Regions from separate parts of the Acidovorax sp. GW823-FHT01C06 genome, predicted to be linked through region 2. Evidence: riboswitches for the same ligand, from Rfam matches in the RefSeq annotation. Region 2 holds a riboswitch; the other holds the start of a gene.
The links. A riboswitch is a leader RNA that binds a small molecule or an ion and turns the genes downstream of it on or off. The one in region 2 is predicted to bind glycine.
Positions count from the first base shown of each region.

Region 1: another riboswitch for glycine. It lies ahead of AC1RCS_RS12990 (D-amino acid dehydrogenase); the one in region 2 lies ahead of gcvT (glycine cleavage system aminomethyltransferase GcvT).

Region 1 is NZ_JBXAKN010000005.1:146,465-160,527, reverse strand. Features, by position in the region: gene AC1RCS_RS13005 (rhodanese-like domain-containing protein) at 1-103, opposite strand, end outside; gene sorT (SorT family sulfite dehydrogenase catalytic subunit) at 324-1,535, shown strand; gene sorU (SorU family sulfite dehydrogenase c-type cytochrome subunit) at 1,676-1,981, shown strand; gene AC1RCS_RS12990 (D-amino acid dehydrogenase) at 2,049-3,368, opposite strand; glycine riboswitch at 3,464-3,577, opposite strand; gene AC1RCS_RS12985 (2-keto-4-pentenoate hydratase) at 3,794-4,576, shown strand; gene AC1RCS_RS12980 (thrombospondin type 3 repeat-containing protein) at 4,614-5,066, opposite strand; gene AC1RCS_RS12975 (YXWGXW repeat-containing protein) at 5,232-5,774, opposite strand; gene AC1RCS_RS12970 (hypothetical protein) at 5,962-6,342, opposite strand; gene AC1RCS_RS12965 (DUF6463 family protein) at 6,415-6,822, opposite strand; gene AC1RCS_RS12960 (ABC1 kinase family protein) at 6,835-8,157, opposite strand; gene AC1RCS_RS12955 (DUF2867 domain-containing protein) at 8,144-8,704, opposite strand; gene AC1RCS_RS12950 (TetR family transcriptional regulator) at 8,701-9,582, opposite strand; gene AC1RCS_RS12945 (helix-turn-helix domain-containing protein) at 9,891-10,631, opposite strand; gene AC1RCS_RS12940 (hypothetical protein) at 10,758-11,702, shown strand; gene AC1RCS_RS12935 (MFS transporter) at 11,699-13,678, shown strand; gene AC1RCS_RS12930 (hypothetical protein) at 13,684-14,063, shown strand, end outside.
Region 2 is NZ_JBXAKN010000003.1:220,409-234,471, reverse strand. Features, by position in the region: gene AC1RCS_RS09220 (hybrid sensor histidine kinase/response regulator) at 1-215, opposite strand, end outside; gene AC1RCS_RS09215 (NAD(P)H-dependent oxidoreductase) at 572-1,234, shown strand; gene AC1RCS_RS09210 (MFS transporter) at 1,343-2,713, opposite strand; gene AC1RCS_RS09205 (acyltransferase family protein) at 2,703-3,992, opposite strand; gene AC1RCS_RS09200 (MerR family transcriptional regulator) at 4,053-5,102, opposite strand; gene AC1RCS_RS09195 (FKBP-type peptidyl-prolyl cis-trans isomerase) at 5,111-5,515, opposite strand; gene gcvP (aminomethyl-transferring glycine dehydrogenase) at 5,690-8,599, opposite strand; gene gcvH (glycine cleavage system protein GcvH) at 8,669-9,043, opposite strand; gene gcvT (glycine cleavage system aminomethyltransferase GcvT) at 9,127-10,260, opposite strand; glycine riboswitch at 10,307-10,428, opposite strand; glycine riboswitch at 10,442-10,540, opposite strand; gene AC1RCS_RS09175 (TRAP transporter large permease) at 10,571-11,866, opposite strand; gene AC1RCS_RS09170 (TRAP transporter small permease) at 11,863-12,375, opposite strand; gene AC1RCS_RS09165 (TRAP transporter substrate-binding protein) at 12,581-13,555, opposite strand; gene AC1RCS_RS09160 (Lrp/AsnC family transcriptional regulator) at 14,013-14,063, shown strand, end outside.

The DNA.
Region 1 (14,063 bases), on a different contig from region 2:
CCGCCACCATGGCGGTGAGCTGGGCCTGCGCCACGGCACAGGCCGCGCACGCGAAAAGCAGCACCGCGAGCTTGCCGCCCATGGGTCTCCAGTCAGTGTTCATGGCGCGCGCCCTCTCTCAAAAGAAAGGGCGAATATGCCCACGCCCTCCGTATCTGCGTACGAATGTTTCCGATGTTTTGTATTTGTTACGTTTACTAACGCCATGTCGCGCGCGGTGCGCAGGGGCTGCCGCACAGAATGCGGCCTAGGCTGAAAGCCGGGGGCCTGCCCACCGCTGTCGCGAGCCTGCCTGTTCAATCATTATTTTGGAGACCGTTTCCATGAAAGATTCCATGACATTGCCGCGCCGCCACATGCTGGCCGGAAGCGCCGCTGCCTTGAGCGCGCTGGGCCTGGCCGGATGGACCGGCAGCGCCAGGGCGCAGCAGGCCGCCAGCCCCGCCAAGCCGCTGCCCGCGTATGCGGGATGGAAGTCTTCCGATGCGCTCATCGTGCACAGCAGCAGCACGCTGGAAACCCGGCGCTCGGCTTTCGGCACCAGTGTCATCACGCCCTCCAACCAGCTGTATGTGCGCAACAACCTGCCTGCGCCCGACGCGGCCATCCTGGACAACCGGGACGCCTGGACGGTGTCGGTCGAAGGCGTGAAGAACCCGCGCAGCCTCACCCTGGCCGAGCTCAAGACCCTGGGCGTGGAAACCGTGGCCACCGTGCTGCAGTGCTCGGGCAACGGGCGTGGCTTCTTCCCCAGCAAGCCCAGCGGCACGCCCTGGGCCGTGGGCGCGGCGGGGTGCGTCGTGTGGAGCGGCGTGCCGCTGCGCAATGTGGTGGCGGCGCTGGGCGGGCTCGCCGATGGCGCGGCCTACCTCACGGGCACGGGGGGTGAGAAGCTGCCCGAGGGCGTGGACCCGCTGTCCGTGCTGGTGGAGCGCTCCGTGCCCATCAAGGCCACCGAGGACGCGCTGCTGGCCTGGGAAATGAATGGCGAGCCCATCTCGCTGGCGCACGGCGGCCCGCTGCGGCTGGTGGTGCCGGGCTACCAGGGCGTGAACAACATCAAGTACGTCAAGCGCGTGGCCTTCACCGGCGCCCAGTCGCAGGCGCGCATCATGTCGCACGGCTACCGCATGTCGCCCCCCGGCTCCAAGGCCAGCCCCGACCAGCCGTCGGTGTGGGAGATGGGCGTCAAGTCCTGGATCAATGGCCCCCTGCCCGAGAAGGGCCCCCTCAAGGCCGGCCAGGTGCAGGTGCATGGCGTGGCCTTTGGCGGCACGCAGGCCATCAAGGGCGTGGAGGTCTCGGTGGACGGCGGCAAGACCTGGCAGGCCGCGCGGCTCATCGGCCCCGATCTGGGCAAGTTCGCGTGGCGCCAGTTCGTGCTGCCGGTCACGCTGGCGGCGGGCACGCACGTGCTGGCCAGCCGCGCCACCGATGCCGCAGGCAATGTGCAGGCCGAGCAGCGCGAGGAAAACCTGGGCGGCTACAACAACGCGAGCTGGCGCGACCATGCGGTCACGGTGACCGCAGCGTGACCGGGCGCCCCCCTGAGACGCTGCGCGCCTTCCCCCCTGGAGGGGAGCGCGCCCCCCGGACTGGCCGTGCCAGATCCGCGGTGGCACTGGTGCTGGGGCGCATCGGTTTCCAGCATTTGCGCGTGCCTGCGCTCGCGGCCATGTCGAGCGTGCTGCTGCTGTGGACGGGTGCCGGCTGGGCGGCGGATGCCGCCGAGCTGGCGCGGGGCAAGGAGCTGTTCATCAAGATCCAGCCTGCTTGCGCCGTGTGCCACACGCTGCAGGCCGCCGGTGCCGAGGGGCAGGTGGGCCCGGTGCTGGATGAGCTCAAGCCCGACGCGGGCCGCGTGCTGCGCGCGCTCAAGGCGGGCATCGGCGTGATGCCTTCGTATGCCGAACGCATGAGCGAGAAGGACATGCAGGCCGTGGCGCAGTTCGTGGCGCACGCCACGGGCGCTGCCAGGTAGGCCGGGCGCTGGCCCGTGGTGGCAGCGCCGCCTGCGCGGCGGTGCTGCAACCCCGCTGTGCTCCCGTTCAGGCCGTGGTGCGCGATGGCACCAGCGCCTTGCCGGGAGCGCAGCCCTGCAGACCCTGGAATGCAAAGTCCACTTCGGGCACCCGGCCGCTCACGATGTCGGCCAGGGCCTTGCCCGAGCCGCAGGCGTGGGTCCAGCCCAGCGTGCCGTGGCCCGTGTTGAGGAAGAGGTTGGCCACCTTGGTGGCGCCGATCAGCGGCACGTTGCTGGGCGTGGCGGGGCGCAGGCCGGTCCAGAACTGGGCCTGGCTGGCATCGCCCGCGCCGGGGAACAGCTGCTCCACGCGGCGCACGATGGCGTCGCAGCGCACCTGGTTCAGGTGGCGGTCGTAGCCGTTCAATTCGGCCGTGCCGGCGATGCGCAGGCGGTCGCCACCCCGTTCGCTGGTGTAGCGCGAGAACACGAGCTTGAACTCGTCGTCCGTGAGGCTCACCTGGTGCGCCTTGCCCGCATCCTTGACCGGCATGGTCACCGAATAGCCCTTGGCCGGATAGATGGGCAGGCGGATGCCCAGCGGCTGCGCCAGCAGCGGGCTGAACGAGCCCATGGCCAGCACGAAGGCGTCGCCGCGCACGCGCTCGAAGCGGCCCTCGGCGTTGGTCACTTCCACATGGTCGATGTGGCCGCCGGCTTCGCGCAGCGCGGTGACGTGGTGGCCCAGGCGGAACTGCACGCCCGCCGCCTCGCACAGCCGGGCCAGCTCGCGCGTGAACTGGTTGGCATCGCCCGACTCGTCCTCGGCCGTGAAGGTGGCGCCTGCGAGCTGCGGGCGGATGTGGGCCAGCGCGGGCTCGATGCGCACGGCCTCGTCGGCGCTGATGACCTGGCGCTCGCAGCCCAGCGCGCGCATCTGTTCGGCCGGGCCCAGAGCGCCGTCGAATTCCTTTGGGTTGGTATAGAAGTGCAGGATGCCTTGTGTGCGCTGGTCGTACTGGATGCCGGTGGCCGCACGCAACTGCTGCAGCGTGTCGCGGCTGTAGGTGCCCAGGCGCACGATCTGCTCGATGTTGTGGCGCGTGCGCGCCGGCGTGCAGTTGCGCAAGAAGTCCAGGCCCCAGAGCCACTGGCGCATGTCGGCGCGGATGCGGAACAGCAGAGGCGCGTCCTCCTTGCCCAGCCACTGCAGCACCTTGAGCGGCGCGCTCGGGTTGGCCCAGGGCTCCGCGTGGCTCACCGAGATCTGGCCACCGTTGGCGAAGCTGGTCTCGGCGCCGGGCGCACCCTGGCGGTCGATGACGGTCACCTCGTGGCCGCGCTGTTGCAGGAAATAAGCCGAAGTCACGCCGAGCAAGCCGGCGCCCAAAACGATCACGCGCATGATTTTCAAAGCCTTTCTGGGCTCTGGCGCTAGAACAACATGCGCTGGCAGCTATGAATTCAATAGCGTGCAGCTGGCGCATGAATGCCCAAGCTGCCGCTCCCCCTGTCCTTGGTACCTGAGAGATTCACCGCGCGGCCCACATGGCGCGCGGTTTGCTCCTTCGGTGCGCTTCGCGTTGCGCGAAGCGGCTCTCCAGACGGCTTTGATGAATGGTGCAGTACGGGACCTGAGCGTGTATGGGAGTTTGCGCCTTCGGTGAAGCGGGCGGGGCCGCTGACTCTCCTGCGGGGGCCATTCTAGGAGCCCGCATCGCGCAAAAACCGCTTTGTCCGCGCTAATGAACCGCAATCGTTGCTGATGCTGCGGGCACGGGGTTGGCCATAATCCGCCGGAACCTTCGCCTTTCTCTCCAGGACGCCTTGATGCCCGATACCGCCTTTGATCCGCTGACCAGCGCGGCCGTGCTCACCATGGCCCGCCTGGGGCGCACGCCCCGTCCCCTCGACCTGCCCGCCGCATTGCGTCCCCAGAACGCTGCCCAGGCCTATGCCGTTCAGGACGCCGTGGTGCGCGAGCGCGGCGAGATCGCGGGCTGGAAGGTGGGTGCGGCGTCGCCGCAGGCGCTGCCTGCGCGGGCGGCCCTGGCGCGCGATTCGGTGTTTGCGATGGCCGGCGGGGGCGCGGTGCGCCTGTCCTGCGCGGGCTTCGCCGTGCTGGGTGTGGAGGCGGAACTGGTGTACGAACTGGGTGCCGATCTGCCTGCCCGGGCGCAGCCCTACAGCGAGGCCGAGGCGCTGTCCGCCGTGGCGTCGGTGCGGGCGGCCATCGAGGTCTGCGACACGCGCTACGCCGCCTGGGCGCAGCAAGGCGAGTGGAGCCGGCTGGCCGACCAGGCCTGCCATGGGGCACTCATCGTGGGGTCGGGAACGGAGAGCGCGCAGTCGGTGCAGCCGATGCGGCAGCCCGTGGTGCTGTCGGTGAATGGCGCGCAGGCCGTGCGGCACGCTGGCTGGGGCAACCCGGCTGGCGATCCCCTGCGCCTGCTCACCTGGCTGGCCAATGGCGGCGCGCACAGCCTGGGTGGGCTGCGCGCGGGACAGTGGGTGACCACCGGGTCCTGCACCGGCACCGTGATGGTGGCGCCGGGCACGGTGGTGGTGGCTGAGTTTCCCGGCCTGGGGCGCGCCGAACTTCAACTGGGCTGACCGGCGGCGCCCTGCGCGGCGCGCGCCGGGCGTGGGGTCAGTTGCGGCGCGGGTTGTCGGGCTGCTGGTCGCGGCGGTTCGGTACGCCGTCGCCGTCCCGGTCGCGGTCATGGCGGTTGGAGACGCCATCGCCGTCACGGTCCCAGCCGCCACGCTGAAACTCCCAGCGGCCTTCGCGTTCCACCCAGTGCGGCTGGCGATACTGGTGGCCGGCGCGGGCCTGCACCCAGTGGCCGCGCACCCATTGGTAGCGGTTGCCACGCCATTCCCAGTGGCCTTCTTCCCACACCTGGCCCCGGCGGGGGCGGGGCACGGCTTCATGGCGCGGGGGAGGGGGCGCGGGCCTCACCTGGTACTGCGTGGCGTGGTAGCTGCGCTCCGGCTGGCCCGATTGGACGATGACGGTGCCCTGCGTGGCGGCATGCGCCTGCGGGAGGGTCCACAGCGCCATCAAGGCGATGGAGGCTGCGGTGAATGTCTTGCGGGTCATGAAGGTCATGGGATTCTCCTGATGTTCCTTGCGGAAGCGGTCACTGCATGGTGGCGGCACGGGCAGCCGGGCCGCGTAGGCGCCCTGCGGGGGTGTGCGTAGGCGGCGAGGGCCAGTTCCTGGCGCGCCCGCCGCCATCGGGGGGCGGGCGGCGCTCAGGCCCCGTCAATTGCGATAGGGGTTGTCCGGGCGGCGGTCGTGGCGGTTCGGCACGCCGTCTCCGTCGCGGTCGCGGTCGTGGCGGTTGGACACGCCGTCGCGGTCCCTGTCATGGTCGCGGTCGTAGCGGTTGGGAATGCCATCGCCATCGCGGTCGCGGTCATAGCGATTGGGGATGCCGTCGCCATCGCGGTCCCAGCCGCCGGGGCGCATTTCCCAGCGGCCCCCATGCTCCACCCAGCGGGGCTCGCGGTAGTAGTAGCCCGGGCGGGCCTTCACCCAGTGGCCCTGGATCCAGACGTGGCGGTGGCCGCGCCAGTCCCAGTACCCAGGCACCCACACCATGTCGCGGCGGGGGCGGGGCACCACTTCGTAGCGCGGTGGCGGGGGTGGGCCGTACTGCACCATCACCGGCGCGGGCGGCGCCTGGTAGTGGTGGGGCTGCCCCGACTGGATGACGACGGTGGCGCTGGTCTGTGCCTGCGCCACGGTCGCGGCGCCCAGCGACAGCAGGGCGATGGAAGCAGCGGCGAGTGCATTGCGGGCCATGATGGTCTCCTCAAAATGATTCCTTGCGGAACCGGAGACTTCATGGTGCAGATGCTGCGTCAAGACGGTGTAGGCGAATTGCGAAGTCTTGTGAAGTTGTGTTTCCCGTGGCGGCAAAGGGGGGGCTTTTCGTGATTTCTTTCACGCCGGGGCGTGCAGGTGGCCGTCCGGTGCAGGCCCGCGCGTGTCAACGCCACCACACCAGGGCCGCCACCACCAGCAAGGCAAACCAGGCAGGGTGCCTGCCCTCGGTGGCATAGAACACCAGCATTCCGCTGACCAAGGTGGCCAGCCCGGCCACGTCAGCCACCCAGGCCCCCAGGTTGGCATCCCCGGGTACGGTCCCCAGGCGCCACAGCAGGGCGCTGAGGGCCCAGCCCAGCACGGTGGCCAGGTGCCAGGTGCCCCACAGGATGCGCACCTGCCGCTCGTGCAGCACGGGCTTGCCGCCGGTGGGCACCACGCCCTGCGTGCGCAGTGCGCGAAACACGAGGAATTCACCCAGCACCGAGTGCGCAACGCCCACCAGGGCGAGGCCCCCGGCTGCCAGTACCAGCGCAGTATTCATGGACAGTTTTCAAGTCAATCAGGGTGGCCGTGGAAGGTGCAGACGCGGCGCGGCGATCCGTCTTCTTCGCCTTCAGCGCCTCGGGGGCCAGCACAGGGCCAGCGCGGGCGGCAGCGCCAGCCAGAAGCCCGAGGCGGGCATAAGCACGATGCCCAGCAGCGTGAGGGCCAGCAACCCGGCACCGAGCCCGCGCATGGGGACGGGCGCCATGGCTGTGTTGCGTTCGGCCAGCAGGATGGCCCAGCCCAGCAACGCGAACAACACGCCGAACAGCACAAACCAGACCACGGCGCCCACGGTCGGGTCTTTTTGCACGCTGTTGAAAACGCCGCGCCGCACGATCTCCTGCAGCTGGGTCGGAAACACGACGGCGGCATACAGCGTGTGCAGCAGCGCCACGGCCAGCATCCACGGGCCCTTCCAGCGGCTGCGAGGCGGCATGGCCGCAGAGCGAGGGGAGGGGGAGGTCAGGGTGGTCATGTGGGCGGGTTCCTAGGAAGAAAGAAGGGCGGGGCAATGCGTGCGCACCCGTGCACCCAGCCCCGTGAGCAGGTGCATCAGGCCCATCCACATGCGCTCGAACGCCGGCATTTCGCCGGGCACCTGCACCAAGTGATCGCCCAGCACGCGCTGGTGGCGGGCGGCGGTGATGGGTGGCGGCGTCTTGGCGCCAAAATCGAAAACCGCCTGCGTGAAGGGTTCCATCTGCCAGGCCTGCATGTCAGCCAGTGCGGGGGCGAGTTCGGCGGCGTAGGCCTGCACGGAGAGGCCGGCGTTGACGAGCCCGAGTGCCTGGTAGGCCTGCAGCACCAGCGCGTCGCGCTGCGGGTCGGAGGGAGGGCGCAGCAGTGCGGACCACGCCTGTGTCACTTGCGCCCGAAACCCGTCGGAGAGGCTGCGCGTGCAGCCAAAGTCGAGCACACCCACCGTGCCATCGGGGGCGAACAGAAAATTACCAGGGTGCGGATCGGCATGCACCCGGCCCAGCACAAAAGTGCAGTGCATGAACCAGTCCCACAGGTGCTGCCCGGCCTGATCGCGTTGCTGCTGTGTGGGTTGCGTGGCCAGCCAGGCCTGCAGGTGCTGGCCCGGCAGGAACTGCTGCGTGAGCACCTGGGCCCGCGTGTGCGACAGGATGGGCCGCGCCAGCACCACGCCGGGCAAAGCCGCGTGCTGCGCAAACCATTGCAGTTGCTCGGCTTCCTGCAGGTAGTCCACCTCGCGCAGCAGCGTGGCCTCGATCTCGGCCATCACGCCGTCCACCACGGTGCTGGCGGGCAGGGGCATGTCGGTGTGGGCCAGCGCGCGCAGCGCGGTGCGCATCAATTGCATGTCGCTGGCGATGGTGGCGGCAATGCCGGGGTACTGCACCTTGACGGCCACCGTGCCGTGGCCCGCCAGCTGTGTGCGGTGCACCTGGCCCAGGCTGGCGGCGGCGAAGGCGGTGGGCTCGAAGTGGTCGAACAGCGCCTCGGGCTCCTGGCCGAAGGCCTGGCGGAACACGCGCCCCACCAGCGCGCGGTTGAGCGGCGGCGCCTGGTGGTGGGCGCGCGCCAGCTCCTGCCGCACGCCGTCGGGCAGCAGGCCCGGGTGCATGCTGAGCAGTTGCGATACCTTGAGCGCTGAACCCCGCAGCTGGCCCAGGGCGCCAAAAAGGATGCGGCCCAGGGCGGCCTCGTGGTCGGCCTGCGCCTGGGCAGACGGCGTGCTGCGCACGCGATGGCCTAGTTGGGCCATGCCGATGCGTGCCGCCGCCAGGCCCGTGATGGTGCCGCGCGCAAGCCGGCTGGTGCGCGGCGGTTCAGCGCGGGCCATGGTTTGAAGCGGCCAGTTGTTGCAGCATGGCCTGCACGATGCGGCGGTGAAACGGCGTGATGACGGCCATGTAGGCATGGCCCAGCGTGTTGTGGATGTGCACCACGGTGCTGATGACGACCGTGGGGGCACTGCCAGGCTGGCCGTGCTTGGTCAGCGAGACCTGCACATCCAGGTGTTTGTCGTCCTGCCCCATCACCACTTCGGTGTCGCTCAGATGGCGGATGAGGAAGATGCCCACGCGGTCTCCGACGCGGTAGCTGCGCGCATTGGTTGGAGAGGCTCCGCTGGCAAGCGGATGCACGTCCTGCAACTGCCCCACGTCCTTGAGACCCATCAGCCGCACCAGCTTGTTGCGCACTGCCAGAAGTTGCTCCGTCCACCGCGGTGTCCTGGCCAAGACCTCCAGCCAGGTCTGCAATGCGCTGGCGGCGGGGCGGGGATCGGTCGTTGTGAAGGCGTCAAAAAAATCCGCGTCATGCAAGGTGGCATGGATGACGGTGCCTGGGGGCACCTGGATTTCGCGCACGGCGGGGGCGGTGGTCATGCGGACTTCCTCTTGCGGGGCGTGGCCACTGGCTGTGCGGCGGGTGCCGGGCTGGCAGCGCGGGGTTTGCGCGGCGCACGCGGCGGTTTGGAAGGCTCCGGCGACCGGGATGGTTCAGCGGCTGCCGTGTAGGCGGGGGCCGGGCCGGGCGGTGCGCTGGCCATGGCCTGTCTGGCCAGCTGCAGCATGCCCATCAGGCCGCTGCTGTGCTGCACCATGCGGGCCATCTGGCTGCGCAGCACAAAACCACCCAGTTGCAGCACGCGGTTGACAAGCCCCCCGCGCAGCGCCTGCACCAGCACGCCGAGCGAGAGGTCCACCAGCTGCGTGGTGTCGGCAAATTCCTCGGAGGTGTCGGCCAGCCAGTACGTCACCACACCGGCCAGGTAGTCGGTGTACAGCCCGCCCGCCATGCCCTTGAAGTCGCAGGGCTCGATTTCGCCACTGGCCTCCGCGGCTTCCAGAAATCTGGCGACGGCCTCGCGCAGGCTGTGCCGCGCCGCCAGGGGCTCGGCCAGCATCGACAGCGGCGAGCGCCGCGCCAGGCTGCGCACCTGGGCCACGAACTCGCGGTCGGCCAGCAGGCGCTCCAGCACCGCGTCGGTCAGGCGCTGCAGCTTTTCCTGCAGGCCGTAGCCCGCGAAGCCGGGCGTCTGCAGGGTGTCGGCCAGCGCCTGGTGGGCCACGTCGTCCAGGTAGCCCAGCACGATGCGGTCCTTGGTCGGGAAGTATTTGTAGATCGTGGCGTCGCCAATGCCGGCGGCGCGGGCGATGTCCTTCATCGTCGTGCCGTCGAAGCCCTGGCGGGTCATGAGGTCCACCGCGCTGGCCACGATCTGGCGGCGGGTGGCATCTTGCTGCTGGCGGGTGGTCTTCATTTAATATCTTTAAATCTGTCAAATTGACTATTTAAAGAATAGTGTATTCACATTAAAGAGTCAACCGGCGCTGAAACGGGCATTCGGTGCGCTGGAGGCGGCTGTTCTGAGCACTTTTTAGCCCTCTACCGCTTGTCGGTAAAGCGCAAGAAGCTATCAAAAAGATAGTGTTTGTGCTGGCTCGCCCGGCCCCCCGCCATGCCATGCCATCGCCCTCCGAAACCGGCGCGCCCAAGGCCGGTGCACCCGTGGAACCGGCTCTGCCGGGCCACCGGGTGCGTCCCCCGCGGGGGACGCCGCGCAGCGGCTCAGGGGGGGAGTCGTCTCATCCCGGTGAAGGCCTCGAACTCCCAGCTGCGCATGGCCAGCAGCAGGGTGTAGCCCTCCAGCTCGCGCGGCGGCAGTTTCTGGTCGGCCAAGTGCTGCTGCGCGAAGTCCTGCGCCACGCGCTGCATGCGCTCCATGAAGGCGGGCGCCAGGCCCCGGCTGATGGTGCCGTGGACCAGCAGCACGCCTTCGCCCGGGCCGTCGAAGCCGCCCGCGAAGTAGTCGAGCAGCGCATGCTCGCGAAAGTAGTTCATCACCGGCCCGTGGGGCCGCCAGCGGAAGGTCTTGGCCAGCTTGAGGCGGTAGCGGTTCAGCGGCCGCAGCTCGATGATGCCGATGCGGTCGAGCTGCGCGAGGTACTTGATGCCCTCGGCCTCGGTGAGGCGGTAGGTGGTGGTCACCTGCTCCAGCGTCCACTGGCTGAGCACGCAGATGGCCATGAGCAGCAGCTTCTTGTCGGCCACCACCGCGCGCTCCTGCTCCTGGCTCAGTTCCTTGAGCAAGGGCTGGCTGTCGGCCACGCGGCGCGCCAGGTCGGCGAAGTCCAGCGCCAGCGCGCGGCAGATCGCGTCGATGCGCGACAGCGGCATGTCGCCCTTGGCCAGCATGCGCTTGACGCTGGACTCGGCCATGCCCAGGGCCTGGGCCAGGTCCGCGTAGGTCATCTGCGCGGTCTTGAGTTCCTTTTTCAGGGCGGCAACGAGGTCGGCGGTGGTGCTCATGGGTATCGATTATGGGTACCCAGGGTGCTCCGGGTGGCCCTCCGTGCGACTTTTCGCGGCCCGGGGCCGTTGGGCTGAAGACACTGCGCGGCATCGATCCACCACCTGCCCACGGACACGACGACCATGACCGTTCTCCCCGCTCCCTTTCGCCATCGCCCCGGCCCGTCGCGCGCCGAGGGGGCCCTGCCGGGCCTCGCCGTGCTGCTGCTGGGGCTGGCGTGCCTGGGCCCGGCGCTGCCGGCCAGCACCCACCAGCATGCCTTTGCGGACCAGCGCGCGCTGTGGGGCATCCCTTGCGCGCTGGATGTCCTGAGCAACCTGCCATTCGCCGCCGCCGGCCTGTCGGGGCTGCGGTGGCTGCGGCGCGTGGAGCGCCCGGCCATGGATGCGGCCTCCCGGGTCTTCGCGGCCCTGTTCTTCGCGGGCCTGGTGTGCGCGGCCGTGGGCTCCGGCCTGTACCACGCGGTGCCCGACGATGCGGGCCTGCTGTGGGACCGGCTGGGCATGGTGCTGCCTTTCGCGGGCCTGCTGGGCCTGGCGGCGGGTGGCCGGGTGAGCGCCCGGGCGGGCTGGGCCGCCGCAGGCACGGTGTTGCTGGCAGGGCCGGCTGCGGTGCTGTGGTGGTCCACCACCGGCAACCTGCTGCCCTGGGCCGTGGTGCAGCTGGGCGGGATGCTGGTGGTGCTGGCGCTGGCCCTGCTGCCCCGGCGTGCGGGCACGCTGCCGGTGCACCTGGGCGCCGTGATCGCGATGTACGCCGTGGCCAAGCTGTTCGAGGCGGCCGACCATGCCGTGTTCGACGCCACGGCGCAGTGGGTGTCGGGCCACAGCCTCAAGCACGTGCTGGCGGCTGGCGCTGCCTGGCCGGTGCTGATGGCGCTGGATGCGCTGGCGGCTTCGCGCCACAGCCGCGCACCGCGCCCCGCATTTGCCGCCATGTGCGGGCAGAATGGCGCCCACACCATGGGTGTCGCACGCGGGCAGGGCCTCCAGCCCCGGGTGCGCCGGGCCATACCAACACACACAGCAGCCACCGCCGACCCATTGGACACGAGGAGAAACGCATGAACCCCGAGACCACCCCAGCCAGCGTGCCCCAGGCGCCCCACGTGCACTCCGTGCAGCACACGGGCAGCCCGGGCCATGGGCATGAGGACCCGAACCAGTTCGCGCTGCTGCGCCAGCGGCGCTTCGCCCCGTTCTTCTGGACCCAGTTCTCCGGCGCCGCCAACGACAACCTCTTCAAGTTCGCATTCACCGTGATGGTGACGTACCAGCTCAGCGTGTCGTGGCTGCCGCCCGCGATGGCGGGGCTGGTGATCGGCGCGCTGTTCATCCTGCCGTTCCTGCTGTTCTCGGCCACCTCGGGGCAGCTCACCGACAAGTACGACAAGACGCGCATGATCCGCTTCGTGAAGAACCTGGAGATCGCCATCATGCTGGTGGCCGCCTTCGGGTTCATCGCGGGCCACGTGCCCGTCCTGCTGCTGTGCACCTTCCTCATGGGCGTGCACTCCACGCTGTTCGGGCCGGTCAAGTTCGCCTACATGCCGCAGGTGCTCAACGAGCGCGAACTCACGGGCGGCAACGGCATGGTCGAGATGGGAACCTTCGTGGCCATCCTGCTGGGCAACGTGGCGGGGGGCCTGCTGGTGGCGCTGCCGGGCATCGGCCACACCACGGTGGCCGTGGCCTGCGTGGTGGCCGCGCTGGCGGGGCGCGCCGTGGCGCAGTTCATTCCCCCGGTGCCGGCCACCGACCCGGGGCTCACGATCAACTGGAACCCCTTCACCGAGACCTGGCGCAACCTCAGGCTCGCGCATGGCAACATCGTGGTGTTCCGCTCGCTGCTGGGCATCAGCTGGATGTGGTTCTTCGGCGCGGTGTTCCTGAGCCAGTTCCCCAGCCTGGCCAAGGAGGTGCTGCACGGCAACGAGCAGGTGGCCTCGCTGCTGCTGGTAGTGTTCTCCATCGGCATCGGCATCGGCTCGCTGCTGTGCGAGGTGCTCTCGCGCCGCCATGTCGAGATCGGCCTGGTGCCCCTGGGTGCCATCGGCATGAGCGTGTTCTCCATCGACCTGTACTTCGCCGCGCGCAGCCTGCCGCCCGCGGAGATCATGGGCCTTGGCACCTTTCTAGCGCAGAGCCAGCACTGGCGCGTGATGCTCGACCTGGCGCTGCTCAGCCTGTTCGCGGGCCTGTACAGCGTGCCCATGTACGCGCTGATCCAGATGCGCAGCCAGCCCACGCACCGCGCGCGCATCATCGCGGCCAACAACATCCTGAACGCGCTGTTCATGATCGCGAGTTCGCTCATCGCGGGCGCCTTGCTGGGCGCCGGCTTCACGGTGCCGCAGATCTTCCTGTTCACCGGCCTGGCCAATGCGGTGGTGGCGTTCTACATCTTCATGCTGGTGCCCGAGTACCTGCTGCGCTTCGTGGCCTGGGTGTCCTCGCGTTTCGTCTACCGCTTCAAGGTGCAGGGCGACGAGAACCTGCCCAGCACGGGCGCGGCCATCCTGGCCTGCAACCACGTGAGCTTTGTGGATGCCGTGCTGCTCATGGCGGCCAGCCCGCGCCCCATCTACTTCGTGATGGACCACCGCATCTTCCGCGTGCCGGTGCTCGGCTGGCTGTTCCGCCTGGCCAAGGCCATCCCCATCGCGCCCTACAAGGAAGACCCCAAGACCTACGAAGCCGCCTTCGACCGCGCCGCGCAGGTGCTGCGCGAAGGCGACCTGCTGGCCATCTTTCCCGAAGGCGGCATCACCAAGGACGGGCAGCTGCAGGAGTTCAAGGGCGGCATCATGAAGATCATCGAGCGTGCCCGCGAAGAGGGCATCGAGGCGCCCGTCATTCCCATGGCGCTGACCAATCTGTGGGGCTCGTACTTCAGCCGCATCGAGCAGGGCGGGGCCATGGTGCGGCCCTTCCGGAGGGGCTTCTACAGCCGCGTGGGCCTGAACGTGGGGCACGCCGTGGCGCCGTCGGACGTGCAGCCTTCGTTGCTGCGCTCGCGCGTGGCGGACCTGCTCGGAGCCTGACCGCCATGGAGCAGGACCGGGTGGAACAGGAAGAGCGCACCGCGCTGGCCCGCAAGATCATGGCCTTTCTGCGGGAGATCGGCCTGGACGTGGCCGAGGACGAGCTTGCCGGCGGCAACAGCTTCCTGCCCGGCGTGCGCATCGCGCGCGGCGGCCTGAGGGTGGACCTGGCGCGGCTGCGGTGGCCCGGCGACCTGCTGCACGAGGCCGGACACCTGGCCGTGGTGCCCGCAGCCCTGCGCGCGGGCATGGGCGATGCCCTTGCCGAACTGCCCCCCGTGCCGCACAGCGGCGAGATCGAAGCCACGGCATGGGCCTGGGCCGCCCTGCAGCATCTGCGGCTGCCATCGGCCGTGCTGTTCCACGAAGGGGGCTACCACGGCCA
Region 2 (14,063 bases):
GCACTTTCGGCCACCGTCTGGCTGTAGCGCAGGACCTTGTTCTGGCTCTCGAGTTCGGCCTGGTAGGCCCGCAGCTCCGCCACCAGGCTGTCGGCCGGCGAGCCCTCCCGCGCGGCAGGCGGCGCCGTCCGCACGACGGGTGGGCCCGCGGTGTCCGCCGCATGGGCTGGCATCCGCCGGGCAGGATCCAGAAAGGACAGGTCGGGTTCGCTCATGAAGGGGGCGTGGCGTCAACGTGAAGGAGAGGCAGGCGCGGGCGTGGTGGGGCGCCCAGCCGGGGCCGCCCGGGGCGCATGCGCGCAAGTGTACGCCCGTGAGGTCTGGCCCCTGGGGGGCCCACGGCGTAACCCTGGACGCACAAGGGAGCCGCCGCAGGGCACCCCCCGCGAAGCGGCGCACGCGAGCGGGCACGGACCGGTAACCCGCATTTCAAGGGCCGATTGTTGGCCAAATGGGAACAATGCTTTTCCCGGGGATGGCTTACCGAACCGGGGGTGTTTGCCTACAGTTCATTACACCGGGCCCTTGTCACCCATGCCCTGCAAATACCCTTTCACCACAGGATTCGACCATGACCACCCTTGATACCACTGCGGCCGCCCAGCCCCTGCTGAACAAACTGCAATGGCGCTATGCCGCCAAGAAGATGAACCCCGCCAAGGCGGTGCCGCAGGACAAGGTCGAGCGCATTCTCGAAGCCGCGCGCCTCGCCCCCACCTCCAGCGGACTGCAGCCCTTCGAGATCATCGTGGTGACCGACCCCGCCGTGCGCGCGCGCATCCAGCCCATCGCATGGAACCAGGCGCAGATCACCGACGGCTCCCACCTGCTGGTGTTCGCGGCATGGGACAACTACACGGCCGAGCGCATCAACATGATGTTCGACCTGACCAATGACCAGCGCGGCTTCAAGAACGAGGGCTGGGAAAACTACCGCCAGATGCTGCTCTCCAGCTACCCCCAGCGCGATGCGGAGGTGAACTTCCAGCACGCGGCGCGCCAGGCCTACATCGGCATGAGCGCGGCCCTGATTGCCGCCGCGTTCGAGGAGGTGGACTCCACGCCGATGGAGGGGTTCGACCCCAACGCGCTCGATGAGATCCTGGGCCTGCGTGCACGCGGCCTGCGCAGCGTCTCGATTCTCCCGCTGGGCTATCGTGCCGAGGAGGGCGACTGGCTGGTGAGCCTGAAGAAGGTGCGCCGCCCCCGCGAGCAGTTCGTGACTGAGGTCTGAGCCCGGCGGGGTTTCCCGCGTGCGCCTGCGCTAGGCAGGTTGTCCCAGGCCTCGTGCACCGACCCTCCCGGCCGCCCCCTTCCTTGGGTGCGGCCGGGTTCTGGCATTTCAGCGCACCGGCGCAGGTGCATCGCTCACGCGGCGCATGGGCGTCAGCACGAAGGCCAGCGCCGCCAGCACGACCAGCGTGCCGCCGCTGGCCGCGAACAGCTGGGCCAGCGTGATGCTCTTCATCACCCAGCCCGTGACGGCGGCGGAGATGGGTGCCAGGCCCATGAAGATGAACATGAACAGGCTCATCGCGCGGCCCAGCAGCGCGGGAGGCACGCGCTGCTGGATCCAGGTGAACACGCTCACCTGCATGAAGCCGCCCAGCAGGCCGATGGCGAGCATCAGCACCGAACCCTGCCACACGGCCGTGATCAGGCCCATGGGCATGAACAGGGCGCCGATGACCGCGTCGAACGTGAGGATGGTCATGCCCAGGCTGCCGATGCGCAGCCGGGGCACCATGCCGGACACCACCATGCCCAGCAATGTTCCCGCGCCATGGGCGCCCACCATGATGCCGAAGGCCGCCGCGCCCAGCTGCGGCGTGCTGCTGGCCAGCACCGGGATGGCGATGTGGATGGGGCCCATGATGAACAGGGCAATGGCGCTCCAGTAGAGAAAGCAGGTGCGCAGCTCGCCGTCGCGCCAGAAATGCACCAGGCCTTGCGCCACCGATGACAGCACGGCCTGCGGGGCCGCCGCGGGCTGTGGCGTGCCGCCGTGGGTGCGCACCTTGGAGAGCGTCCAGGCCGACAGCGCAAAGCTCAGTGCGTCCAGCGCGAAGGCCAGGCCAATGCCGGTGGCGTTGGCGCGGGTGCCGCCATGGCCGCCGGCGCCGGCCGTGGCGGCGTCGCCAAACAGCGCGATGAGCAGGCCCGCGAGCAGCGGGCCCAGGAACATCGTGAGCTGGCGCAGGCCCAGGTTCACGCCATTGGCGGCCTGCAGCTGGTGGCGGGCCACCACGTGCGGCATCATCGCGACCCCCGCCGGGATGCTGAACGCCGTGGCCAGGCCAATGCCCAGCGACAGCGCGTACACCATCCACAGCGTCAGGCTGCCGGCCAGCACCAGGGCGGCCAGCACGGCCAGCAGCACCAGATTGATGTACTTGGTGATCATCAGCACCTGCTTGGGCGAGTGGCGGTCCACCAGCGCGCCGCCGATCAGGATGAACAGCGCGCGCGGCACGCTGATGAGCGCCAGCACGGTGCCCAGCACCAGCGTGTCGCCGGTCATCTGCAGCACCAGCCAGGGCAGGGCGATGAGCGTGAACTGGTCGCCCAGCATCGAGAGGAATGCGCCGCCGGTCAGCCAGCGGAAGTTGCGGTCCTTGAGCAGCACGGCGCGCGGGTCCCCGTTTGCCGGGGCGGGCTGGGCATGCTCGGTGCGCGGCGGCGGATTGTCGCGGGTGGGGGTGTCAGTGGGCATGGGCAGGTTCTCCAGGGTAGGGGCGGGAATGGCGGTGGCCGTTGAGCAACTGGCCCACCGCGGTAAAGCGGACACACAAGTGATAGCTGGCCAAACACAGGGCCGTGGTCGCCAGCACGTTGAGAAAGATCTTGGCCGTCGCGGGGATCGGCACGCCGTACAGCAGCGCGCCAAAGCCCACCGTCAGCGGCAGGTGCACCAGGTACACCCAGTACGCGCTGTCTGCCAGGTAGGCCAGCCAGGCCCTGGGCCGCGCCATATGCCGCAGAAACAGGCCGATGAGCGCAAAGCTCCACAGCCAGGACGCGGCGTTGTAGGCCAGCGCCATCCAGAACTGGAGGTGCCGGGTGGCCGACACGGGCGCGGCCAGCACGTCGGTGAAGCCACCGGTCAGCAGCACCAGCGCAAAGGCCGATGCTTCGGGCTGGGCCAATATCTCCGACAGAAACCCGGTCACCACGAAGCACGCAAGACCCGCGGCGGCGAACACCGGCCACAGCCGTTCGTAGCGCGCCATCAGCCGTCGCCGCTGGGCGTACAGGCACAGGCCGAATGCATAGAACAGGCCGTTGTGCACCCATTCCGCAAGCGGCGGCAGGAAGGACCCACTGGGTGTGACGATGCCGTGGTCGTAGTGCGCGCCGATCCAGGCCAGCGGCAGCGTGAGCACCACCCCACCCACCGGCGATGCGCACAGCCATGCCGCGATGGCCTGCAGGGCGCGCTGCGCGGACTGTGGCAGCGCCCGGGCCATGGCCCACACCGGTGGGGTGAGCAAGGTCAGCCACAGCAGCATCCACAGGAACCACAGGTGCATGGTGGGCGGGCCTTGCGGCACGTTGGGGCCCCGGGGCAGCAGGCTGCGGTCCACACCCCAGGTGCCGTGCGCCATGCGGTGCAGGAACATCAGCCCGAGCAGGGTGGTGGCGATGAACAGCGGCGGCCAGAACACCGCGAACGGCAGGCCCAGGCGGCGCACGCGGTGGCGGGCCATGCCGGCCAGCCCACGCTGCTGCACCAGCAGTGCCACGAAGAACCCCGCCAGGATGAAGAACAGCGGCATGCGAAACGCGTGGATCACCGCCACCAGCAGGTCGGCCACGGGCGTGGACAGGTCGTCGTGCCAGGGCAGGGGCGAGGGGGCTGCCATGTACGCGATGGATGCGTGCAGCACGATGCCCAGCCACATCATGGTGGCGCGCAGGTGGTCCAGCGCGTGCAGGCGCCCTGCGGCGGCAGGGGACGCGGGGAGAACGGGAGAGGAAGGGTCGGCAGTCATGGGTCGGTCTGTCAGAAGACCGACTGTCAAGCCTCACGTTGCGTGAGGGTCAAGCGATTTTTACTGCTTTTTACGGATGGGTGGCGCGGCTGGCCCCGCAGCGGCGGCATGCACGTGGGCGAGGGCAGCGTGCAGGTACGCACGCACGGGCGCGCTCAGTGGCGAGCCCGCCTGCAGCAAGGGCTCCTGCATCGACGCGGTGAGCAGCTTCTGGCGCAGCGCCGCATCGTTGCGTGTCAGCTGGCCGAACAGCGCATCCCAGCGCCGTGCCGCCGCCGCAGCGTCGGCGTGCTGCGGGGCCACTCCGCGCGCCAGCAGTTGCTGCACCGAGCACTCCAGCGCCGCCCACTGGGTGTGGGGCACATGGCCCAGCGCGCGCAGGTCGTCGCGGGTCAGGTACTTGTCGAGCAGGTTCATGCGCAGCTTGATGGCGACTTCGACGTACTCGATCATTTCGCCCGGCGGCGCATGGTTGCGGCCGTGGGTGGTGGGCTCGGTGCGGAACATGTGGCCCCAGCGCTCCAGCAGGTCCATGTCGCCGCCCATCCAGTGCAGCATCAGCGCCATCCAGCGGTACGCCAGCGCCTGCACCTCCGGGGCGTCGGGCGGCAGCTGGCGGTCCATGGCGCTCTGCACCAGGTCCTTCACGACCAGCCAGTCGGCTTCGATCAGGCTCCAGTTGGTGAAGATCTGCTTGAGCTCGGCCGAGCTGAAGTACTTGCCATAGGTCGTCATGAGCGCCAGCGCTTCGAGCCAGTTGCCCATGTCGGGCTCGGCCCCTGCCATCAGGCCATCGCGCAGCATGGTCAGGCGGCCGCGCAGTTCGGTGGCTTGCGATATCTGCTGGTCGAGCGCGCGGATTTGCTGGCCGATGATGCGCTCGGGCGCCATGGTGTCGCCCACCAGCAGGTCGCCGATGTCGCTGAGCGGCAGGCCCATCTGCCGCATGGTCTGGATGCCATGCAGCCGCTGCACGTCGGCCTGGCTGTACAGCCGGTAGCCGGCGTCCGACCGGCCCGAGGGCTTGAGCAGCCCGATTTCGTCGTAGTGGTGCAGCGTGCGCACCGTGAGGCCGGTGCGCCGCGCGAGGTCCCCGACCTTCAGCAGCATGGGTCTTCTTACTTGCGCACCGAGATCAGCTCGATCTCGAAGTTGAGCGTGCTGTTGGGCGGAATCACCCCGCCAGCGCCGCGCTCGCCATAGGCAATCGCTGCCGGGCAGGTCAGCTTGGCCTTGCCGCCGGGTTTCATGCGCTGCACGCCTTCGGTCCAGCAGGGGATCACGCGGTTGAGCGGGAACTCGGTGGGCTCGCCGCGCTTGTAGGAGCTGTCGAATTCCTTGCCGTCCAGGAACGTGCCCTTGTAGTGCACCTTCACCGTGTCGGTGGCCTTGGGCGATTCGCCCGTGCCTTCCTTGAGGGACTCATAGACCAGGCCGCTGGCCGTGGTGACGGGCTTGGCCTGCGCCATGGCGGCGGGGGCGATCACAAAGCCGGCAAGCAGTGCGCAAAAAAGGTTTCGCAAAGGGGTCTCCTTGGAGGTGGGGGTATCGGACAGCCCGCGATCTTAGTCGCGTTCCGGCGGCTGCCCGTGGGCCGCCGGTGGGGGCCGGGCAATAAAAAAGCCTTCGTGCGGGCAGGCTGCACGAAGGCTTGTGGTGGGCGGGGAGGAACGGCGCCGGGCGCCTGCCCGCTGGGATCAGGCGTAGTCGGACACCGGGATGCAGCTGCACGCCAGGTTGCGGTCGCCCCACACGTTGTCCACGCGCCCCACGGGCGACCAGTACTTGCTGCTGCGCAGGGCGGCCACGGGATAGGCGGCGGTCTCGCGGGCGTAGGGGCGGGTCCACTGCGCGCCCAGCAGGCTTTGCGCCGTGTGCGGCGCGTTCTTGAGCGGGTTGTCGTCCTGCGGCAGCGCGCCATTTTCGATTTGCCGGATTTCCTCGCGGATGGCGATCATCGCGTCGATGAAGCGGTCGATCTCGAACAGCGTTTCGCTTTCGGTGGGCTCCACCATCAGCGTGTTGGGCACGGGGAAGGACAGCGTGGGCGCATGGAAGCCGTAGTCGATCAGGCGCTTGGCCACGTCCTCGGCCATCACGCCGCTGGTTTCCTTCAGGCCGCGCAGGTCCAGGATGCACTCGTGCGCCACGTGGCCGTTGGCGCTGGCGTACAGCGTGGGGTAGTGGTCCTTCAGGCGCGCGCTGATGTAGTTGGCGCTGAGGATGGCTGTCTCGGTCGCGGCCTGCAGGCCCTCGGCACCCATCATGCGGCAGTACATCCAGCTGATGGGCAGCACCGCGGCGTTGCCCAGCGGGGCGGCGCTGACGGGGCCGACCTTGCCGGCGCCCGGCTCCAGGGGCTGGTCGCCACGGCCGGGCTGGCCGGGCAGGTAGGGCACGAGGTCTTCCACCACGCACACGGGGCCCACGCCGGGGCCGCCGCCGCCATGGGGAATGCAGAAGGTCTTGTGCAGGTTCAGGTGGCTCACGTCGCCGCCGAACTCGCCGGGGGCGGCCACGCCCACCAGGGCGTTCATGTTGGCGCCGTCCACGTAGACGCGCCCGCCGTGGCTGTGCACCAGGGCACACAGCTCCTTCACCTGGGTCTCGAACACGCCGTGCGTGCTGGGGTAGGTGATCATCACGCAGGCCAAGTGCGCGCTGTGCAGCTCGCACTTGGCCTTCAGGTCCGCCAGGTCCACGTTGCCATTGGCGTCGCAGGCCGTCACCACCACCTGCATGCCCACCATCTGGGCACTGGCGGGGTTGGTGCCGTGCGCGCTGCTGGGGATCAGGCAGATGTTGCGGTGGCCCTCGCCCTGGGCCTCGTGGTAGGCCTTGATGGCCAGCAGGCCGGCATATTCGCCCTGCGAGCCGGCGTTGGGCTGCAGGCTGATGCCCGCGTAGCCGGTCGCTTCGCACAGCCAGGCACGCAGCTGTTCATCCAGTTCGCGGTAGCCCTGGAGCTGGTCGGCGGGGGCAAACGGGTGCACGCCGGCGAATTCGGGCCAGGTGATGGGGATCATCTCGCTCGTGGCGTTGAGCTTCATGGTGCAGCTGCCCAGCGGGATCATGCTGCGGTCGAGCGCGAGGTCCTTGTCGGACAGCTGGCGGATGTAGCGCAGCATGCCGGTTTCGGAGTGGTGGGTGTTGAACACCGGGTGCGTGAGGTAGCTGCTGGCGCGGCGCAGCCCGGCGGGAATCAGCGGCTCCACGCCGTGCTCGAACGCCTCGAAGGTGGGCAGGGCCTGGCCGTCCTGGGCGAAGATCTTCCACAGCAGTTCGACATCGGCGCGCGTGGTTGTCTCGTCGAGCGAGATGCAGAGGTAGTTCTCGAAGTAGATTCGCAGGTTGGCGCCCATCTGCACTGCGCGAGCAGCTATTGATTTGGTAGCGCTGTCGGTTTTGAGCGTGAGCGTGTCGAAGCAGCCCTGGGGGCGCACGGGGGCGCCCAGCTGCGTGAGTCCCCTGGCCAGGATGGCCGTGTAGCTGGCCACGCGCTGCGCGATGCGTTTCAGGCCGTCTGGGCCGTGGTACACGGCGTACATGCTGGCGATCACGGCAGGCAGCACCTGCGCAGTGCAGATATTGGACGTGGCCTTTTCGCGGCGGATGTGCTGCTCGCGCGTCTGCAGCGCCAGGCGGTAGGCGGGCTGGCCGTGCACGTCCACGCTCACGCCCACCAGGCGGCCGGGCAGGCTGCGCTTGAACTCGTCGCGGCAGGCCATGTAGGCGGCGTGCGGGCCGCCCGCGCCCATGGGCATGCCAAAGCGCTGCGTGGTGCCCACCACGATGTCGGCGCCGTATTCGCCAGGCGGCGTGATGAGCGTCAGGGCCAGCAGGTCTGCGGCCACGATGAAGGCGGCCTGCTTTTCGTGCGCCTTTTGCACCTCGGCGCGCAGGTCGTCGATGCGGCCGCTGGTGGAAGGGTACTGGGCCAGCACGGCGAAGTAGTCACCGGCCAGCAGGTCGTTCCATTCCTCGGCCGAGTTGGCCAGGCGCACTTCCAGGCCCAGGGGCTTGGCGCGGGTCTGGATCACTTCGATGGTCTGCGGGTGCGCGTCGCCCGCCACCACGAAGACATTGCTCTTGGATTTGACCGAGCGCCTGGCCAGGGTCATGGCTTCAGCCGCAGCGGTGGCTTCGTCCAGCATGGATGCGTTGGCGATCGGCATGCCCGTCAGGTCGCACACCATGGTCTGGAAGTTGACCAGGGCCTCCATGCGGCCTTGCGAGATCTCGGCCTGGTAGGGCGTGTAGGCGGTGTACCAGGCGGGGTTCTCCAGGATGTTGCGCAGGATGACGCCCGGCGTGTGCGTGCCGTAATAGCCCTGGCCGATGAAGCTGCGCAGGACCTTGTTCTTGCCAGCGATGGCCTTGAGCTCGGCCAGCGCCGCCGCTTCGGTGGCGGGCAGGGGCAGGTCCATGGGCGCGCTGCGCGCGATGGAGCGCGGCACGATGCTTTCGATAAGGGCGCTGCGCGAGGCTTCGCCGATCACTGACAGCATGTGGGTTTCATCCGCTGCGTCGATGCCAATATGGCGGGGCAGGAATTCGGTGGCGTTCTCGAGCGCGGCGAGGGTGGGCAGGGGGGCTTGGGAGGTCATCGGCGGCGGCACAGTGCAAGGAAACACATTGGCCCGGCGGGGAGGTGCCGGGCCGCGGGCATCGGAGGGTCAGGCGTTCTTGGCGAACTCGGCGTAGGCGGGTTCGTCCATGAGCGCATCGAACTGCAGCATGTCCGTCACATGGACCTTGAAGAACCAGCCGGCACCCATGGGATCGCTGTTGGCCAGCGAGGGGTCGGCGCGCAGTGCTTCGTTCACTTCGACGACTTCGCCGGTGACAGGCATGTACACGTCGGCCGCGGCCTTCACGGACTCGACCACGCCGGCCACGTCACCCTGGGTGAAGGTCGTGCCGACCTCGGGGAGGTCCACGAAGACCACGTCGCCCAGGGCGTCCTGGGCATGCAGCGTGATGCCCACGGTGGCGGCTTCGTGGTCGGAGATGTCGATCCACTCGTGGTCCTTGGAATACTTGATGGTCATGGGGGAAGCTCCAAAAAAGGGGAAAACAGAAAAAGTGCCGATGCCAGCCGCCACTTTAGCCGGGCTGGGGCGGTTGCAGAGGGTCAGCCGCGGTGGTAGCGCGCAGGCGTGAACGGCATGGACACCACCTCCATGGGCACGGCCTTGCCGCGCACGATGGCGTTGACGCGCGTGCCGATGGCGGCAAAGGCTGGCGCCACGTAGCCCATGGCCACCGGCTTGTCCACGGTGGGCCCCAGCAGGCCGCTGGTCACTTCGCCGATCTTTTGACCGTCGGGGCCTTGCAGTTCGGTGTGCTCGCGCACGGGCACGCGTTCCAGCGCGACCAGGCCCACGCGCTTGCGCTGCAGGCTGGCGGGGTTGTCGATCTGCGACAGCACCTTGTCGGCACCGGGGAAGCCGCCCGCGCGCGCGCCGCCGGTGCGGCGCACCTTCTGGATGGCCCAGTTCAGCGCCGCCTCGGGTGGGGTGGTCGTGGTGTCGATGTCGTTGCCGTACAGGCACAGGCCGGCTTCCAGGCGCAGCGAGTTGCGGGCGCCCAGCCCGATGGGCTTGACCTCGGGCTGGGCCAGCAGCGCGCGCGCCAGGGTTTCGGCCTGGGACGCGGGCACCGAGATCTCGAAGCCGTCCTCCCCGGTGTAGCCGCTGCGGGTCACGAAGCAGTCGCAGCCCGCAATGGAAAAGTCGCCACCCGTCATGAATACCAGCTTTTCGACGCCGGGTGCCAGGCGCGCCAGGGCGGTGACTGCCTGCGGGCCTTGCAGCGCCAGCAGGGCGTGGTCGGGCATGGGGATGACGTCGCAGCGCTGGCCGATGCGTGCCTGGATGTGCGCGATGTCGCCTACCTTGCAGGCGCCGTTGACGATGACGAACAGGGTGTCATTGCCCTGATTGAAGAACATCAGGTCGTCGATGACCGTGCCTTCGTCGGTGAGCAGCAGGCCGTAGCGCTGCTTGCCTACGGGCAGGTCGATCACGTCGACGGGCATCAGGGTTTCGAACGCGGCAGCGGCGCCGGGGCCGACAAGCTTGAGCTGGCCCATGTGCGAGACGTCGAACAAACCCGCCGCGTTGCGCGTGTGCAGGTGCTCGGCCATCAGGCCGGCAGGGTACTGCACGGGCATGGAGTAACCCGCAAACGGCACCATGCGGGCGCCCAGCTCGGTGTGCAGGGCGTTGAGGGGGGTGGTCAGCAGCGGGGCGGTAGGGGTGGTCAAGGCGGACTCCGGGGCAAATGGTGGCCGCGGCCCTATGGGTCGCGGGATTTGCCCTGCTGTCCGCTTTACCTGAGAGATTCACCGCAGCGCCCTGGCTGGCCGCGCGGCTTGCTCCTTCGGTGGATGGGTGCCGTGCTGCACGGTCCATCTCTCTCCAGCAAGGGAACGCCCGCATCACTGCGGGCGGTTGCCAGTCCTTTTGCCTGAGCGTTCGGCTGCTGCCTGCGCCTTCGGCGGCCCCTTTCGTTGATGGGAAGGGGCTCTCTCCTGACGGCCGCCAGTATATCCGCTGGAAGAAGCCGCGCAGACGCTATTTGATGAACCCGAGCACCTTCGGCAGCCAGGTCGACAGCTGCGGGATGAAGGTCAGCACCACCAGCACCACGCCATGCGCCCAGAGGAAGGGCACCAGCTCGCGCACCAGCTGCGACATCGGTACGCGCGAGACGTTGCAGGTGACGAACAGCAGCCCGCCCACGGGCGGCGTGATCATGCCCAGCGTGAGGTTGTAGATCACCACCATCGCGAAGTGGATGGGGTCGATTCCCAGCTTCACGGCCACGGGCGCGAGGATGGGCGCCAGCACCATCACGCCCGGCAGCGGCTCGATGAAGATGCCGAACAGCAGCAGGAAGATGTTCACGATGATGAGGAACATCCACGGCGAGAGGTTCATGCCCACCAGCCAGTCGGCCATCTGCTGCGGAATGCCCTCGATGGTCAGGATCCACGCGAACGCGGCCGACAGCCCGATGATGATCAGCACCGAGGCCGACAGCAGGGCCGAGCGTGCCAGGATGTCGGGCAGCGCCTTCCACTGCAGCGTGCGGTAGACGAACTTGCCGCACACCAGCGCATAGAACACCGCCACCACCGAGGCCTCGGTGGGCGTGAACCAGCCGGCGCGCATGCCGCCCAGGATCACCACCGGCAGCAAAATGGCGGGCAGCGCCTTCCAGGTGGTCTGCAGGATATCGGCCAGCGGCGGCATCCGGCCGTCGCCCTTGTAGTTGCGCTTCTTGGAGACGTGGAAGTTCACGACGCACATGGCCACCGCGATCAGCAGGCCCGGCAGCAGGCCGGCCACGAACAGCGCACCCACCGACACCGTTTCATCCTGCAGCGCATAGATGATCATGATGATGGACGGCGGGATGATGGGCCCGACGATGGCCGTCGAGGCCGTGAGAGCCGCCGCGTACGAACGGTCGTAGCCGGCCTTGTCCATCATGCGGATCAGCATCGACCCCGGCCCCGCCGCATCGGCCAGCGCCGAGCCCGAGATGCCTGAGAAGAAGGTCAGCGAGACCACGTTGGTGTAGCCCAGCCCGCCGCGCTTGTGGCCCACGAACTGCCCGGCAAACCTCAGCAGCACCTCGGTCAGCGAGCCGCCGCTCATGAGTTCGGCCGCGAGGATGAAGAAGGGCACGGCCATCAACGGAAAGCTGTCGATGCCGGTGAAGGTCTCCTTGAGCAGCACCATCAGCGGGTAGCTCTCGGCCAGGATCAGCGTGGCCGCGGTGGCCAGGCCCAGCGCAAACGCCACGGGCACGCCCATGGCCAGGAACAGGCAGGCCGAAACGATGAGGATGATGGACGCGCTCATAGGGAGGCACTCGCATTCGCATCGAAGTGTTCATCGGCCGCAAAGTTGCGGTCGAGCACGTAGCCGCGCACGATGAACAAAAAGTGCACGATCAGCAGCACGCCGCCGATCAGCATGGCGCTGTAGATGTAGGCGAACGGGATCTGCGTCACGGCCGTCATCTGGAACATGGTGCGCTGCATGTACAGCCAGCCGTACCAGACCATGAAGCCGAAGAAGGCGAACAGCAAGGCCGCGACCACGGCACGCAGGGCGATGGCGCCCGCGCGGGGCAGGGCATCCTGCAGGTTCTCCACCGCGATGTGGCCGCCATAGCGCAGCACGGGGCCGGCGCCCAGGAAGGTCAGCCAGATCATCATGTGGCGCGACACCTCCTCGGCCCATTCGAGCGAGTTGTGGGTGACGTAGCGCATCACCACGTTGGTGAAGATGATGATGGACATGGCCGCCAGCAGCAGGATCAATGCCCAGCGGTTGGCGGCCAGAAAATAGCGTTCGAAGGTTTTCACGGGACGGTCTTGGACAAGGGCGTGCAGGGTCAAAGCAAAAGCGCCCGGCGCCTTGTGTGGGCCGGGCGATGCGGGGCGCGGGTCAAGAGCGGCTCACACAGCCCAGCGAAGCGGTCCTGGTTAGGCGTTGCGTCGCAGACAGTACAACCAGTACGGCAAGACGCAACAACGACGCCAGGAGGGCTGTGCGAGTCGCTCAAAAGAGTTAACGAACGTCCTGGATCTTCTTGATGTTGTCGGCGCCGAACTCCTTGGCGTAGCCCACATAGGCGGGCTTGAGGGCTTCGCGGAAGGCGGCGCCGTCCACCGTCTTGGTGACCTTCATGCCTTGCTGCTCCAGCAGGGCGATGCCGTTGTTCTCGTCGTCGTTGACCTTCTTGCGCTGGGCCACCGAGGCGCTCTTGGCGGCGTCGGTGAAGACCTTCTTGTCCGCGTCGTTGAGCTTGTTCCACACCTTGGGCGAGAGCAGCAGCAGCGCCGGCGAGTACACGTGGCCCGTGAGCGACAGGTGCTTTTGCACCTGCGAGAACTTGGCCGACAGGATCACGGGGATGGGGTTCTCCTGGCCGTCCACCGTGCCCTGCTGCATGGCGCCGAACAGCTCGGGGAAGGCCATGGGCGTGGGCAGGATGCCGAAGGTGCGGTAGCCGTCCATGTGCACCTTGTTCTCCATGGTGCGCATCTTCAGGCCCTTGGCGTCCTCGGGCTTGACGATGTCGCGCTTGCTGTTGGTCATGTGGCGGAAACCGTTCTCCGTCCAGGCCAGCGCGATGATGCCCTTGCTCGGGAACTTGGTCAGGATGTCCTGGCCGATGGGGCCGTCCATCACCTTGCGCGCATGGTCGTAGTCGCGGAACAGGAAGGGGATGTCCACGATCTTCACTTCGGGCACGAAATTGCCCACGGGGCCGGTGGAGGTGTTCACCAGGTCCTGCGTACCGAGCTGGATGGCCTCGATCTGCTCGCGCTCGCCGCCCAGCGCGGAGTTGGGGAAGTACTGGCACTTGTAGCGCCCCTGCGTGCCCTTCTCGACTTCGTCGCAGAAGACCTTGGAGCCCACGCCGTAGTGCGAATCGGGCGCCGTGGCGTAGCCGATCTTGAGCGTGGTGGTCTGCGCGCTGGCGGTGGCCATCAAGCCGAGCGCAAGGCCCAGGCCCGCAGCGAGGGAAGTCAATTGCATGGTGTCTCCTGTGAGTATGTTTCTTGCCGCGCCCCCTTGCACGCACCAGCGGAAAGGGTGCTGGCAGCATGGGTTGGCGGTCCTGAAAATTATGGCGCTGCAGCATGGCCCCGAGCATCGGGGTTTGTGCTGGTAAGCGTGCTTATTAACGCGCTGGAAGGAGGCAATCGTCGCCGGGGCGACAAAGGCAGGCTGCTGGCCTGGGCCAGGCAAGGGGGAGGGGGAAGGGGGGCAGCCGGGCGGCCGGGCGGCCGCGAAGGTAGGTGCTTGCTTGTCAAGCGCCCCGGTCTGGCGGTAACCAGTCCGGGGCCCTGTCAGTTTGTGCGCTCCGGTAAGAGCGCCTTGATGTCCAAAGTATGCGCTGCGAGGCGCAGCAGTTCTTTCCATGTTTCGCTTGAATTTTCAAATTTGCAGAAAAATTTGCTGCATATGATGATATTCATGAATAATTGTGGCCATGGATCGTCTTGACAGAAAAATTCTCGCTGTGCTTCAGGGCAACGCCCGT